DNA from 2 places in the Paenibacillus nanchangensis genome. Region 2 is predicted to be linked to the other one. Evidence: a T-box and tRNA genes for the amino acid it is inferred to sense, from the RefSeq annotation. Region 2 holds a T-box; the other holds one or more tRNA genes.

Region 1 (8,059 bases), on a different contig from region 2:
AATACAAGGATTCTTTTACAAACCGGAAGTTTCCTTCGTTGATGCGGCAGGCGGGCGCGGAGCTGGGCGTGACGGTGCTGGATCTCAACGCGCAGAGTGTAAAGTATTATAACGAAATTGGCGTAGAAGCGACTACTGCACTTTTTATGTCGATCGAAGCTGGCGAGACGCCGGGAAAAACAAACGATGGCAGCTACGCCAACGGACATCCTTCGCAAAAAGTGGATGGAACCCATTTCAAGGAGGCGCTTGCCAAGCAGCTGGCGCGAATGGTTGTCAGCGAATTGGCTGACCGTGCGGCGGAGGGCGATGCTGTTGGTGCCGCGCTGGCGGATCTTTTTAAGCCGGAGGTCAAAGCGGCACTAGCCGGACAAGATTGGACAGTTGTTTTCCCGGAAATAGCGAAAGACACCACGGCGGGCAAAGGCGCCTATTACCGGAACCAGATCGAAAAGCTGATTCAGCTCGGGGTAATGGAGACGGATGAGGCTGGTAATTTTAATCCGGAGCAACCGATGACGGTAGGCGGGTTCACCGGAGCGTTGAGCGGGCTGATGGAACTTGATCCTACGGTATTTACAGGTTACACGGGGGATAAACTGAACCGGGAGACGATGGGAGCCATCCTGTACGACGCGTATCATGCCAAGTTTACAGCGCTGCCAAAATACATGACGGATTATAACAAAACCACTGCGGTTCCCGGCAGTCCGGAGTATGATCCTGATCTGGATCCGGCCGCTAGAGGCGTGATGTATTACCCGATTGTTTCTTTTCAGCAGCTGACGGATACGCAGGCCATTGACCAAAAGCTGTTTGATAAGGTGAAAGGCGCTTACGATTTGGGGTTGATCCGTTCGGAAAAAGGCATCGTCCGGGGCAAAATCCGCGGCGGTACCGAACTTGAACCCAAAGGGATCGTGACCCGGGCCAAGGCAGCCAAAGCGCTGTATTTTATGTGGGTGCTGTTCCAATCTCCAAGCATGGAAAACGATGTGTCTGTGCTGGGGGAACCGGCGGCACATTAAGCAGTGACGGCAATTTAAAACGCGGTGCAGAATAGTTCTGCGCCGCGTTTTTGTGTGTCATTCTTTTACCTTACGCCATCCGTGCTCCACCGTCATTTACCTTACGTCAATTCCGTACTCGGCCTTCAAATACCGGTGGATGCGAACGAAATCAGCACGGGTGAGCCGGTCCAGCGGCGTTTGCTCACGCGCCAAAATAATCCCCATCGTCTGCGCCGCAAGCGCCGTCGTCGGCATGATGCGTGCACTGCCGTAAGCTTTGATGTCGGCTCCGATGTTTTTGCCTGCAAGGAGCACGTTATTGTAAGAACGAAGCCGGAATGAGCGGAGCGGAATGCCGTAACGATCCGGTTTGCCGTAGCCGATGCCTGTAGGAATTGTACGGGTTCCTTGCAGATCGACGGAATAACCGCCGATGCTTACGTTGTCCCAAAACATCCGCTCTCCCTTCACATCCGAGTAGTTCAGCACATGCTCGGTCTCATAGCGGTTGTAATCCCGGATGTACAAATACTCGGGGTATCCGTTCAGCGCAGCTTTGGAGAACCCTGGAATGTTCTTTCGCAGGAACTGGACGATGGCCGGGGCTTCTGCTTGTGCCGTTTTCATGGCTGAGGCTACCGAAGCCGGGTTCGAGGGATCGACATCGTATACAAGCAGACCGTTAATGATTACCTCACCGTCTTTTTGGTCGACCGCGTTTAATCCGCGGAGCTTAAGCCTTGAACTGCTCGGCTGATACTTGTTCGTCAGATTGCTGAATCCGGTGGCGAAATGCCAGTCCACATACGTATTCGGGCCATATTTTTTCCTTACATGCGTAAGGGGATAGTCGTCCAGAATAGCTTGATGCAGCAACTTCCAGTTCACATTTTTCACCTTAACCATATAGGTTGCGGCCATATAGTCCGGTTTCTTGCCTTGATTCAAACTTTCCATGCCAGGAATCCGTTTAACCTTCAATTTGGATGACAGCGCCGCAAAATCCGTGTTTTCAACCCAGTACCTGGATCTGACCGTATAAACAGCCCCGCTGCGATCCCGATAGGTTAGAGAGCCGACTGTATACCCGTCAGTTTGCTTCTTCTGCTGCACCGACTGAATTGTAATTCCGCTTTTTACAGGAAGGTTTTTGGCGATTTTGTTATAATAGTTCTGGAAATCGGCATCTTTGCGAATGCTTCCTTTCTTGAAGCCTTTCATCAGTGTTCTGATTTCACCTTGTACGAGACTGCGTTTGGAGTTGTCGTTCACATCGTCCAGAAAGAACATTTTGCCTTGAATCAATTCGCCGCCCGGATGGGGCCTGGGATCAAGCACCAGAACGTCCAATCCTCCGGCTCTGGCTTCCTTTGCCAACAGCATGCCTTGAATCTCGCTGCCGATGACGACGACATCGTATGTCTTGTCCGCTGCTGGCGATGCCGAAGCGGGGGGGACGCCTACATTATGCAGCAGCCATACAGCCGCCAGTACAACAATCATCCAGCGTAATCTTGCGGGATTTGCCACTTTACTCATACCGTCTAAATGCTCCTTATCCGTCATTTACTTACAATACCTATTATCGGCTGAAATTATCCGAATTTCCAACCAATTCCTATGAAATTTAGTTTGCTCTTTACTGAAGGAGTTTTGTGAAAAAGTGTTGCATGTTCACTCTATGTTATGGTATTATAAATTTCGTTGCAGGACGGTAGCTCAGCGGGAGAGCACTATCTTGACAGGGTAGGGGTCATGGGTTCGATCCCCATCCGTCCTATACGCGAAAAGCCTTGTGTATCAAGGCTTTTTTCTTTTTGTCTAAAGAAATTTTAGCCGTCAATGGCCTCGATTATTTGGTTTTGGGGACGGATTGGGAACGTGATTTTTTGTGGGAGAAGATTTGAATAACTTTTCTTTCAGTTTCTCGATCAAGCCTTTTAGTGATGTGAGCAAAGTATCTGCTGTTGTTTGATTTCGAGGGTATAACCATGATAACAATGCAGATTAACAAGGTAATATAGGGGATCCGGGCTGAGGTAATTTTATGGAGCTAAGGAAGCAAAACGCATAACATACCAAAACAAGAGGCCGCCGATTACAAATAAAGCAGCTATGCCTAATAGTGCGTAGATCATTAAACGGTCGTAGCGGCTATATTTACCCATAAATTCACCCTCAATTTTTATTTAAAATTATAAACGATTTGGTTTTTTATAACAAATGAGAAGAGACGGGCAACGGAAGGAGCATATTACGGATCTGAGAAAAAAGATCAGCTTGATAACTAAATGATGTTTTTATCCTTATCATCACCATGGTCCGCCTTTTCCTCTATCTCTTTTTTTTCATCATGAAACTCAACAAGAGAATGGGCCGTGACATAGTCAAATGGAGTGTAATTATTGCTTGGTAATTTTCTTGTAAGTAGTACCTTGGCAATTATGATTACTAATAAGAGACTAGTAATTCCGAATACTCCGAGCAACGTGAATTGTATAAGGTTCATCATTAACACCGCCTTTGATTTTGGATCATGATGGGTTTATATTGCGTTTACAAACCATAGAAGATTCAGTAAAATAAGTGCAACATATACAACTTAGCACTCAACGGTTTGGCTGCGGCCAAGATAATACATACATAAGATTAAGATTGTAAGGAAGTGAAACGGAAATGAGTGGAACAACAGCAATCCTAATCTTAGCTGTTATTATGATGAAGATTGGAGTATTGGTTGTATTATTTGGTAACTCTGAGCAGGAAGTATAGACTGCTTTTTTACTAAAAGTACTCCAATAGGAACATTAATGAACACCAAGGTGTTGCCTCTGCCACTAGAAGGGGTACATTCAGTTAGGGTTACGATATGAATTTAAAAGCAGTTCTGGATCAGACAGGGCCTAATAGAAATCCCCCAACCAGTCCGCGGCCAACTGCGCCAGTTGCGCTTTTTCTAGGCTTTCGACCATCACTTCATAATCTGCAATGTTATCTTTATCCGAAGCTGGCCATGACCAGCTTTCCTTTATAATCCCCCGCGATCACCTTGTTTTTAGCCGACAAAGCTCCTGAACTCCCCTACCGTCATGGATTCATAGAACTGCGAAGGGCCTGTTGTTTGAATCAGAGCTGTACTGTTATTCTTCTGAAGTCCCTTTTCCATGAAAATAAACTCAGTCATTATAAATAGTCGCATTGCTGACTAACTAAAGTGCGCCTTGGAGGCGGTTTGAAATGGATTTTATGAAGGCCTGGGAAGCAATAACCGCAGAGCAGGAGCGGGAACGGGACCGGCTAAGAGTCAATCGGATCACGGTAAACGTCAAACGGAAGAAAAAAAGCAAAACAAAGGAATATCGCCAGGCAACGATCATTGAATACGGGCTAGTGGAACGCGATGTGGATGATGAGCAGCTCATTGGGAGAAATGAGCTTTATTTTGCCGGCCGGGACACGCTCATTGAGAGCGACAGGTCGGGGGATAATATCGTTTTTGGCGAGCTTCCGGATGAACATGCGGCGGCACAGGCGATTTTTCCTTATCTGGCGGAGCGGTATCCTTTGTTTTTGGAGGATTCTCCTTTTGCCGTCAGCTACAATCCGGTAGCGGAAGCCTGGATGATCGAAGGAACACTGCCTCCGGGATGCTTTGGCGGTGTCGTTTATATTGCGCTCGCGAAAGAAAACGGCAGGCTGCTCATGCTGTATGGGACCAGATAAACAACAAAATTTATATGTTTAAATATGGCCGGGAACCCCTGGCTTTTTTTATTGTTAACCATCTATCCCGCCCGAACGATTCACTTTTCTGCCACATTGGTAACCAAATGCCTGTCACCTTCATAGTCTATCAAAAATGGAGGTGAGCGCTGTGGAAGTAAAGAGACTTCGAGAAATGATTGAGTCTGCAGCCAGAATCGTTACCGACCGTGCCTGGCAAAACGGCTACCGTCAGCTGTTGGCCACTCCGGTAAATCCGGATGCCTCTCCGGCAGCCAGGGAACTGCTTACGGAATTATATGAACTGCAGGGCAGGGCTTTATTGACCGGGCAGCATAACTATCTTGAAGCTCCGGATGCACTCACTAATACTCTAAGCCAACTATCCGGTGCTTATCCTGCAATTAAAGGAGTAGAGCTAGGCGCCATTTCCGGACAGAGCGGCGATCTTCAGTACGCTCAGCGGAGGAATACGATAAATTCTTGTATCGAATGGCATAAACGGGGAGGGATCGTTACAGCGACATACCATGCAGCCTACCCCGGTGAACGGTTTACCTGGAATCTGGTTCAGCGGCCTACCACGCAGGAGGAATTCAACCGGATTCTTACCCCCGGCAACCCGCTTCACCAAGCGCTTTTGACGAATCTGGATGATGTGGCGGAATGGCTTGGAGTGCTGCGTGATGCGGAAGTACCGGTATTGTGGCGGCCTTATCACGAGATGAATGGCGGCTGGTTTTGGTGGGGAAGAAAAAATAACTTCACCGCGCTGTGGGAATTGATGTATGACCGGTTTGTTCACCGCCATGGGCTGAATAACCTGTTGTGGGTATGGTGCCCCAACGCCAAAAATGAGTGGTGTGACGAACCGGCAGCCTATTATCCGGGAAGCCACCGTGCGGATGTTTTGGCGCTGGATATATACGAAGGCGATTACAAGCAATCGCATTATGACATGTTGCGGGACTTGGGCTGCGGCAAGATTATCGCTATTGGCGAAAACGGACAACTGCCCGACCCGGAGCGTATTTTGATGAGCCAACCCAACTGGTCCTATCAAATGACTTGGGGAAATCTGCTGCAGGAAAAAAACAGCGCGGATCAAATCCGGCGGTTTATGCGGGCAGGTACAACGTTTACGCTTGGCGATTACCAAAGCAATGTCCACCTGACTCCGCCATTCCTTCCGGCGCCGCCGTCCCCGGATGAGCCTGCACCTGAAATCCAGCAGGGATTGCGTGCGCAGTATTTCTCCGGAACGCAGTTTGACCAGTTGAAAACGGAGCGGGTGGATGAACGTGTTGCGTTTGATTGGGCTGGAGGCAAGCCGGTTCCGGAACTGCCGGCCGACAACTTTTCCATCCGCTGGACCGGACTGCTGATTCCCAGGTTCACCGAGGAATATACGATCGAAGGCTGTTCAGATGACGGGATGCGGATTCGGATCGGAGACCAGCTTGTGGTCGACCGGTGGCGTAACGGCGGCAGCTGCGCTTCCGGCAAAATCCGGTTGGAGGCAGGCAAACGTTACCCGATCACGGTGGAGTATTATGAGGCCACCGGCGCAGCATGGATCAGCTTGAACTGGATGAGCCCAAGCCAGCAGAAAGAAGTTATTCCCGCCAGCTGCCTGCGGGCGCTATGAGCCGGATGTTTGCCGGCTGAACAGGAAGCGAAAAAAGAGCCCGCGCGGCTCTTTTTTATTTAAAATGTGACACACCTGCGTTTCCCTTCACCCGCTTTAACGTCGCCACAATCAGGAAACTGACGATCACGAGCAGCAGCCATGAACTCACTTTGCCGAGATGAACGAGGCTCCAGGCTTCGGTCTGGTTTGGGTACTTCCACGCGCCAAAGAAGGTGGCGATATTTTCGGCAACCCAGATAAAAAATCCAATCAGCACAAACGAAAGGGCAAGCGGCATCCGGTAGCGGGTTCCATTCACAACATAAGTGGCCCGGGACCGCCAGAAGACAATCAGCACCAGCACGGATAACCACCAACGAATGTCGATCCAATAATGATGGGTAAAAAAGTTTAGGTAAATCGCGGCAGCAAGAGGCACAACAACATAAAACGGCGGCCAGTTTACAAGCCCGACGTCAAACCGCCGCCAAGCCTGGCACAGATAACTTGCCACACTGGCATACATGAATCCGCTGTACAAAGGCACTCCGTATAGTTTGAAATAGCCGTCCTCCGGATAAGACCATGAGCCCATATGTACTTTAAACAGCTCCAGTGCCAGCCCGATCAGGTGGAAGACGGTTATCACTTTAAGCTCATCCCGCGTCTCCAGCCCCGAACGCACCATCCACCACTGCATGAGAAGGCAGATCACAAGCATCCAGTCATACCGCGGCAGCAGGGGAAGAGGAATCAGCTTCGTAAGCGCAAGGGAAGCAAAAATAACGACAGGGAACACACAAGATAACGCCTGCTCTATCCCGAAACGAAACAGCTGCCTGAGCATCCTCATTTTTTTGCCCCTTTGGGAGCGGCAGGGAGAGGGGGCGGATTCATGTACTTTATGATTCATACGCAAAGCACCTCGCTAATTCGATTCGCATTGAATTTAACATAATATTTATTGAATTACAATAAAAAAGTATTGATTTAGAATTTATTATTATTGTTCTCTAGAGCGTTCTCCTGGACTAATAGGTTTATCTACGAATAGAAAAAAGAGCATCCCCCTTGAAAGAGAGATGCTCTTGCAGCTGAACGATCACATCACTTACATAGTTAAAATGAGTTAGTGTACCACGTAATTAGCTCCATAGTTGTTATCCCAATACGTTTGTCCGCCGGTTGTAAGCGAAATTGCGTACTGCACTTCAGTCGCGTCCGGAACAGGAATACTGAAGTTCCAGCTTTCAACCGAATGGAAGTTATTTAAAGGGCCGGCATAAGTGGCAGTGCCTTCATGTTTGGTTGCCCAGTTGTCCGTTGTGTACTCGATTTTTACGGTTTTATTCGGATTAAGATTTTTTACATAAACACTGCCGCTAAACGTGCCGTCATTCAGGGTGCTGCTGGCGTTAAGCACATTGGTTGATTGACCCAAGACCACGGATGTGAGCGGTAGGATGCCATTCACTTCGTTGTAATAATTCTCTGACCCGTTGTTATCCCAGTAGGTCTGGCCGTTCACTTCGTATTTGACGGCATATTTAATGAACTTCAGGTTTTTCAGTTCGGAATGCTCGGTTGTAGATCCGTTTGTGGAGATGTTAAAATGCCATTTCTCATGCTGAGCATCCGTTGGTCCTACATAAACAGCGTTTGTATCGTACCACTTGCTGTCGTCTGTTGTGTAATG
Region 2 (8,059 bases):
TCCGTTTTCTTTGCCGGTAATCGTGTAAGAGAACGTCTCGCCGGCGAGATACAGCGTGGATTTGCAAGTCTCGGCCCGCGACCGCAGCGCCGCGACCGCCTCCGGCTGGGAGACAAGCGAGACGGCGGGAACGCCGGGTTTGATAATGCCTGCTTTTTCCGTGGCAATCTGCTCCAGGGTGTCGCCAAGCACATCGGTATGATCGTAGCCGACATTGGTAATAAGCGACAAAATCGGCGTCACGATATTGGTTACATCCAGCCTTCCCCCCAGCCCGGTCTCCCATACGACCACATCGGGGTAACAAACCTCGGCGTAATAAAGGATGGCCAGCGCCGTCGAAACTTCGAACATCGTTGGCGAGCCAAGCTCGGTCAAGGCGATTTCCGCCACAAGCGGATGCAGCCGGTTGGCGAGCCGGAGCAGCACTTCCTCCGGAATATCTTCGCCGTTATATTGGAACCGGTTGGTGAATTTCGTGATATAAGGCGAGGTGAAGGTGCCGACCGAATACCCGCATTCCCGGAGCACACTTGTCAGGAACGCGCAGGTTGAACCTTTACCGTTCGTACCCGCCACATGGATGAACTTGAGGCGCCGCTCGGGATGCCCGAGCTTGTCTACCAGCGCTTCGATCCGGTCCAGGCCCGGGCGGATCCCAAACGGAAGGAGACCGTTGATCCAGTCAACGGCTTCCGCGTATGTGTGTAAAGGGGCGGTTGGCCCGGCCCCGTTCCATTCGTTCATAGACGTTTATCCTTTCAGTTCCGCGATGCGTGCCAGCACTTTTTCCCGTTTGGCGGAATAATCCGCCTGCTTGGCCCGCTCCTCTTCGATGACTTTGGCCGGAGCCTTGGCAATGAAACCCGGATTGCCGAGCTTTTTGTCGACACGCTCAACTTCGGCGCTCAGCGTCTGCGCTTCTTTTTCAAGCCGGGCGATTTCCTGGGCTATATCGATCAGTCCGGCCAGCGGCAGGAACAGCTCCGCGCCGGTCACTACGGCCGACATCGCCTTCTCCGGCATTTCCGGCTCAAGGCCGGCGGCGAAGGAGGACGTGTTGCAGAAGCGGCTGATGTAGCTCTCATTGCGCTCGACAATCGCAAGCGATTCCCCGCTGCCCGCTTTTACAATCAGCTCTACCTTCCGGCTCATTGGCGCGCCTACCTCAGCGCGGATATTCCGCACGGCACGGATCATATCCATCAGCAGCGTCATCTCGGCCACCGCTTCCGGATTCTCCAGCGCCGGATCGTATTCCGGCCAGGCTGCCAGCGTAATCGTCTCGCCATCATGCGGCAGATGCTGCCAAATCTCCTCCGAGATAAAAGGCATAAACGGATGGATCAGGCGCAGCGTCCGGTCCAGCACGTAAGCGAGCACGGATTGGGTTTTGCGTTTGGCCGCGGCGTCTTCGCCGTACAAAGTCAGTTTGGAGAACTCGATGTACCAGTCGCACAGATCGTCCCAAATGAAGTTGTACAGCTGCCGTCCGGTTTCCCCGAACTCATACGCATCTATTAGACGCGTGATCTCCCGGGAAGTTTCGTTCAGCCGGTGCAGGATCCAGCGGTCGGCCGTGCTGAGCTCGCCGGTGATGTCGATGGATTCGTATGTTACACCCTCCAGGTTCATCAGCGCAAAACGCGACGCGTTCCAGATCTTGTTCGCAAAATTCCGCGCCTGCTCCACGCGCTCCCAGCGGAAACGCAGGTCCTGCCCCGCCGTGCTGCCGGTAGACAGCATATAGCGCATCGCATCCGCGCCGTACTTTTCGATGACCTCAAGCGGATCGACGCCGTTGCCAAGCGATTTGGACATTTTTTGTCCGTTCGCATCGCGGACCAAGCCGTGAATAAGCGCGTCATTAAACGGAATTCCGCCGGTGAATTCAATGCCGATAAAGATCATTCTTGACACCCAGAATGGGATGATGTCAAACCCGGTAACCAGAACGCTGTTCGGATAATACCGCTCCAAATCGGCGGTCTGCTCCGGCCAGCCCATTGTCGAGAACGGCCACAGCCCCGAGCTGAACCAGGTATCCAGCACGTCTTCGTCCTGCGTCAAATCTTCCAGGCCGCTGATCCGCTTGGCTTCTTCCAGATCGCGGGCGACAACCATTTCGCCGGTGGACTCGGAATACCAGGCTGGAATCCGGTGGCCCCACCACAGCTGGCGGGAGATACACCAGTCGCGGATGTTTTCGATCCAGTGCAGGTAGATTTTTTCAAAACGGTCCGGCACAAACCGGACGCCTTCGCCCGATTTCTGGGCCTTAATGGCGGCTTCAGCCAGCGGTTTCATCTTTACGAACCACTGTGTGGACAGGTAAGGCTCGATAACGGCGCCGGAACGCTCGCTGTGTCCAACCTGATACACATGGTCTTCTACCGCAATCAGCACCCCTTGTTCCTTGAGGTCCTCGGTGATCCGCTTGCGGCATTCGCTGCGGTCCAAGCCTTGGTACGGTCCCGCCTGCTCGTTCATCGTTCCGCTTTCGTCCATCACCGTAATCTGCGCCAGGTCATGCCGCTGGCCAACTTCAAAGTCGTTGGGATCATGCGCAGGCGTAATCTTGACAGCGCCGCTGCCGAATTCCTTATCCACATACTCGTCGGCGATAACGGGAATCTCGCGGCCGATCACCGGCAGCACCAGCGTTTTGCCGATCATATCCTTATAGCGTTCATCTTCCGGATGCACCGCCACCGCCGTATCGCCAAGCATCGTCTCCGGCCGTGTCGTGGCGACGGTGATGAAGCCGCTGCCGTCTTTTAGCGGATAACGCAGATGGTACAGGTGGCCGTTTACTTCCTTGTACTCCACCTCGATGTCGGACAGCGCCGTACGTGCGGCCGGGTCCCAGTTGATGATGCGTTTGCCCCGGTAAATCAAGCCTTTCTCATACAGCTTAACAAACACCTCGCGAACCGCTTGGGACAGGCCATTATCCAGCGTAAAGCGTTCGCGGGAATAATCAAGCGACAGGCCTATTTTGCCCCACTGCTCGCGGATCGTGCCCGCATACTGCTCTTTCCATTCCCACACCTTCTCCAGGAATTTCTCCCGTCCGAGATCGTAGCGGGACACGCCTTGCTCGCGCAGCTTCTGCTCTACTTTGGTCTGCGTCGCGATCCCCGCATGGTCCATGCCCGGCAGCCAAAGCGCGTCATACCCCTGCATCCGCTTGGTCCGCGTCAAAATATCCTGCAGCGTCAAATCCAGCGCGTGGCCGATATGCAGCATTCCCGTTACGTTGGGAGGCGGAATCACGATGCTGAACGGCTTCGCGTCCGGCCGCTGTCCCGCTTTAAAAAATTCCTTTTCGACCCAATAAGCGTACCATTTATTCTCCGCCGCTTTCGGATCGTACGTTGTCGGCATGCCCGCCCCGCCTGATGCGGTGTCTTCGGCGGTCTGCCCGATCGAATTGTCGTGTGCTTCCGTCATAACCTTGGCCTCCATGTACGTGATTTTGTAATTTGCGGTAAAAACAAAAAAGACCTCCGTCCTCAAAGGACGAAAGGTCATTCTTTCGCGGTACCACCTTTGTTTCGCACAGCACAAACGGGTTAATCCCGCCAATGGCCGTCCGGTGCTTCCGGAGGCTGGTGCCAAGTGCGACACTCATGCAGATAACGGCTGCGATCCGGCCTGTTCTGCCCGTCCCTGTCCGCAGGATGAACCCGCGCCGTGGCACGTATCAAACAAGCGACTCCCGGGCGACTTCGACCGGCGCTTCCTGCGGAATCTTCCAGCTGATCCGTTCCGCTCTCTGTAAGGGCTAACCGTCTACTCTTCCCGTTCCCAGTCTTTGCTGGAATATTGCTGATACCATAATACCTTTTTCGCCTCACGGTAGTCAACCAAGAAGCCGGGAAAAGGGCGGACGGTGTCGTTTTTGCACGCTGGCAAGCTGTTTTCCCCTTTCGTTCAAGGCTTGGATGAAGCCTTTCAGGCATAACGAGGCTTTGGAAAGCTGCAAGACTTTCAGAGGATCTGACTAAAACGCTGTAAAATTTGGAACGCTCTTAAATACGAATGACATCTCATTTCAGTGCGGGGAGGGTTATGATCCATGTCGCTCATCCTATCTTATATTCCGGACTGGGGCGTGTTCGGGCAGGCTTTCCTTGCATTTCTGATCCCTGTCGCAGCCTGCAGCATGTACAAAAGGATGTACACCTTCGTAGGTCAGAGAAAAAACCGGGACAGCGGCAGCACCTCCAAAACAGAGCAATCGAAACAACGTCCGCCTCGGCCTTTTAGCGGCAATTATAACGACGATTTGCGCACCATCCGGGAAGTAATCGGCGAAAGCGATGATTTCCACTGCCGGGAATTCGTGATGCAGCGGCTGAATGCGAATGCTTCCCTGTTTTATATTGACGGTATGCAGAATGACCGGATGCTGAACCTGAAGATCATGGAATTTCTTATGTTTGAAGCCACCGCCGAAAATCTGGACTCCAAGGAAAAAGCCGGTCCAGCCCTCCCTTTCAGAAACTTAAAGGAAGCTCAGAATCTGGACGATTTTAACCGGTCAGTGCTGTTTGGCCATGCCGGTCTGCTGGTCGAAGGACTCGCGGGCGGTCTGCTGATCGAACTGCCGAGCGGGCAAAGCCGCTCGATCACGGAGCCCGTCTCCGAAGCGCTGCTGCGCGGCCCGCGCCTAGGCTTCTCCGAGGTACTGAGCGAAAACACTTCATTGCTTCGCCGCCAGGGTTTCTGCGATCAGATGGTGATCAAAAGCTACCGTGTCGGCTCCGAATTACAGAAAGACCTGGCGCTTGCGTATATGAAAGACATCGTGAATCCGGACCTGCTGAAGGAAGTGGAGGAGCGGATCAGCCAGATGGATATGGATTTTATGGCCGACTCAGGTTATGTGGAGCAGCTGATTGAAGACAACTACTTAAGCCCCTTTCAGCAGGTACAAAATACCGAACGTCCCGACCGGGTCATCAATGCCATGATGGAAGGGCGGATCGGCATTTTGCTGGACGGATCGCCGTTTGCTTTGATCGTCCCGGCTACCTTCAGTATGCTGCTGCAGTCGCCGGAAGATTACTATGAACGCTGGCTGCCAAGCTCCCTGCTGCGGACGCTGCGCTTTGCCGCCGCCTTTCTGGCGCTGATGGCTCCATCGCTCTACATTTCATTTATCTCGTTTCACCCGGGCCTCATCCCGACTGAGCTGGCCCTGTCGATTATCGAAACACGGCAGGGGGTTCCGTTTCCGCCGCTGATCGAAGTCCTGATCCTGGAGGTATCCATCGAGGTATTGCGGGAGGCCGGGATCCGGCTCCCCAAACCGATCGGTCCGGCGATGGGCATCGTCGGCGGTCTGATCATCGGGGACGCAGCCGTTCAAGCGGGCATCGTCAGCCCGTTCCTCGTGATTGTGATCGCCGTTACGGCGATATCCTCCTTTTCGATTCCAACCTATAGCGCGGGAATCACGCTCCGGCTGCTGCGTTTTGTCGGAATGCTGTTTGCGGCGTTTCTCGGCATGTTTGGCACCATTTTGTTTTTCCTGCTGCTGTGCAGCCATTTGACCAAACTCAAGAGCTTCGGCGTCCCATATCTGACCCCGGTATCGCCGTTTCGGATACGGGACTGGAAGGACCTTTTTGTCCGAGCCCCTCTTTCCTTGATGAAGCGGAGACCGCTTATGCTGAAGACGCAGAACACCAAACGGAAACGGTAACGCAGTTCCGAAAGGAGGGTCCACCTTGTTCACTCGTACCGATGACAAAATCACGGCTTCCCAAGCCGCCGTATTCCTTACAAATACCATTCTCGGCGCCGGTGTGCTGACCATGCCGCGCAGCGTGACGCAGGCGGTGAAAACACCGGATTCCTGGCTTACCATTCTGCTGGGCGGAGGGGTCATTATGCTGGTCGTCCTGCTGATGGTCAAGCTATGCCAGCAGTTCCCCGGGCAGACGATTTTCCAGTTCTCCGGCAAAATCATCGGGAACATCCCAGGCAAGCTGATTTGCCTGCCGCTGGTCCTTTACTTCATCGTTATCGCAGGTTTCGAAATCCGCTCGGTAGCCGAGGTCACGCTGTATTTTCTGCTGGAACGGACACCGGTCTGGGCTGTTGTGCTGCCTTTTATCTGGGCGGGAGCCTATCTTGTCTGGGGCGGCATCAACTCGATTGCCCGCGTATTTCAGATTGTCCTCCCGATTTCCCTTCTGGTACTGCTTGTTTCCTTTGGAGTTAGTCTGCGGCTGTTCAACATCGACAATCTGCGTCCAGTGCTGGGCCAAGGGCTCCCTCCAGTGCTTCGCGGCATGAAATCCTCGATTCTGGTCTATTCGGGATGTGAGGTCGTTCTGGTCACAACCGCTTTCCTGCAGCATCCCCAAAGGGCGGTCAAGACGATGCTGGGCGGCATCGCCATTCCGATCACCTTGTATCTGATGACCGTCCTATTCGTGGTCGGCGGGCTTTCTATCGATTCCGTAATCACCAGCACCTGGCCGACCATCGATCTGGTGCGGAGCTTTGAAATCACCGGATTTTTTGTAGAACGGCTGGAATTCCCGCTGATGGTGATCTGGCTAATGCAGATGTTCTGCAATTTCAGCAGCTTTTTTTTCCAAGCCTCGCTTGGCCTCTCCCAGATCTTCGGGTTCTCCTTCCAGAAGGCCGTCTTGGGTCTGGTTCCGTTTATTTTTTTAGCGACGATGATTCCTAAAAGCATCCAGGATCTGTTTGCACTCGGCGATGCGATCGGAATGATGTCCATCTGGCTGTTTCTGCTGCTGCCGGTGCCGCTTCTTGTCATTTGGCTGATCCGCACAAAGGGGTTGAAACGGCATGTATAAAGGAATGAAGTCCCTTTTCGTACTGCTGCTTCCGTTTGTCTTGACAGGCTGCTGGAGCAACATTGAGATTGAAGATATGGCACTGTACACGGGACTCGCGCTGGACAGCGGCCAACCGGCGCCCACGGAGAAAGAATTTGAAGCTAAGGGGGCGGCCTATCCCAAACAAAACAGAGTTATGGCAACCGTGCAGATTGTGCCGATTCGAAGCATGGGCTCCAAAAACAAAAAAGAGCCGCAAACGGACGCTCCCCGGGCCTATCAAAACGTATCCGGAAGCGGAGATTCTATACTGGAGATATTCCGGCAATTCTCCATCCGTCTGGACCGGCCGATCATCGGGCACCATCTGAAGGTCATTGTTATATCCGCCGATCTGCTGAAAAAGCAAACGATCGAGCAGATGTCCGATTTTGTTTTGCGCGACAACGATATCCGTCCCAGCACCATGGTTTTTGTCAGTGAGGGCAAAGCAAGCGAAGTGCTGTCTTCAAGCAGGGCGAACGAAGTTCCTTCCTTCCATATCTCAAAGATGGTGCATAACCAGTCCAGGACCAGCAAGGTCCTCGATCCGGTAACGTTGTCCAACCTGGATGCCAATAATCATGCGAAAAGGAGTTTTGTACTGCAAAATATCATAACAGGCAGCCAGGAGATGGAATTTGACGGAGCAGGGGTAATCAAGGGGTCTACCGGCCACTGGGTTGGCAAGCTGAATCAAGAGGATGCCGAATGCCTGTCCTGGCTGAGAAATGAAGGGCAAAGCGGCATGATCAAAAGCTACAATAAGGACAACGAACCGCTGGCTTATGAAATGAAGTCCTTCAAAAGCAAAATCACCCCCCGGGTGGAGGGCGAACACATCTCGTTCGAAGTCAAAATTGCCACAGAAGGACGGTACAGCGAAACCTGGAGCACCAGCGGCACGCCCACCTCGCAGGCGTATGCAAAGAAAGCCGGCGCGATTTTTGAAAAAAAGCTGTCGGCTATGATGCAATCGCTAATGCATAAGCTGCAGTCGGAGTATAAGGCCGATGTCGCCGGCTTCGGCGACCAACTGGCGATGGAGAAGCCGGCGGTATGGAACAAAGTAAAGGACAACTGGGACGAGATGTTCAGCCGCTCGGAGGTCAAATTCACCTACGATCTGAAAATTACGGATTTTGGTTCCTTTACGGAAAAATAAGGGGGCGTTTCCCCCTCGGCCGATAAGCTGC

Evidence for each region. The T-box of region 2 lies ahead of ACE6ED_RS27935 (valine--tRNA ligase). A T-box ahead of a tRNA ligase gene usually reads a tRNA of that ligase, here a tRNA-Val.
Region 1: it has a tRNA-Val gene. The T-box ahead of ACE6ED_RS27935 (valine--tRNA ligase) is inferred to sense a tRNA for this amino acid. The anticodon was not compared.

The regions. Positions count from the first base shown of each region.
Region 1 covers NZ_JBHOFD010000004.1:196,710-204,768, reverse strand. Annotated here, with positions in the region: gene ACE6ED_RS04545 (GDSL-type esterase/lipase family protein) at 1-1,028, shown strand, start outside; gene ACE6ED_RS04540 (FAD-dependent oxidoreductase) at 1,125-2,549, opposite strand; tRNA gene ACE6ED_RS04535 (tRNA-Val) at 2,719-2,790, shown strand; gene ACE6ED_RS04530 (DUF3951 domain-containing protein) at 3,298-3,519, opposite strand; gene ACE6ED_RS04525 (NTF2 fold immunity protein) at 4,248-4,733, shown strand; gene ACE6ED_RS04520 (glycosyl hydrolase) at 4,885-6,381, shown strand; gene ACE6ED_RS04515 (DUF817 domain-containing protein) at 6,437-7,216, opposite strand; gene ACE6ED_RS04510 (hypothetical protein) at 7,493-8,059, opposite strand, start outside.
Region 2 covers NZ_JBHOFD010000055.1:24,612-32,670, reverse strand. Annotated here, with positions in the region: gene ACE6ED_RS27940 (bifunctional folylpolyglutamate synthase/dihydrofolate synthase) at 1-747, opposite strand, end outside; gene ACE6ED_RS27935 (valine--tRNA ligase) at 754-3,387, opposite strand; T-box leader at 3,516-3,821, opposite strand; gene ACE6ED_RS27930 (spore germination protein) at 4,082-5,713, shown strand; gene ACE6ED_RS27925 (GerAB/ArcD/ProY family transporter) at 5,739-6,842, shown strand; gene ACE6ED_RS27920 (Ger(x)C family spore germination protein) at 6,835-8,028, shown strand.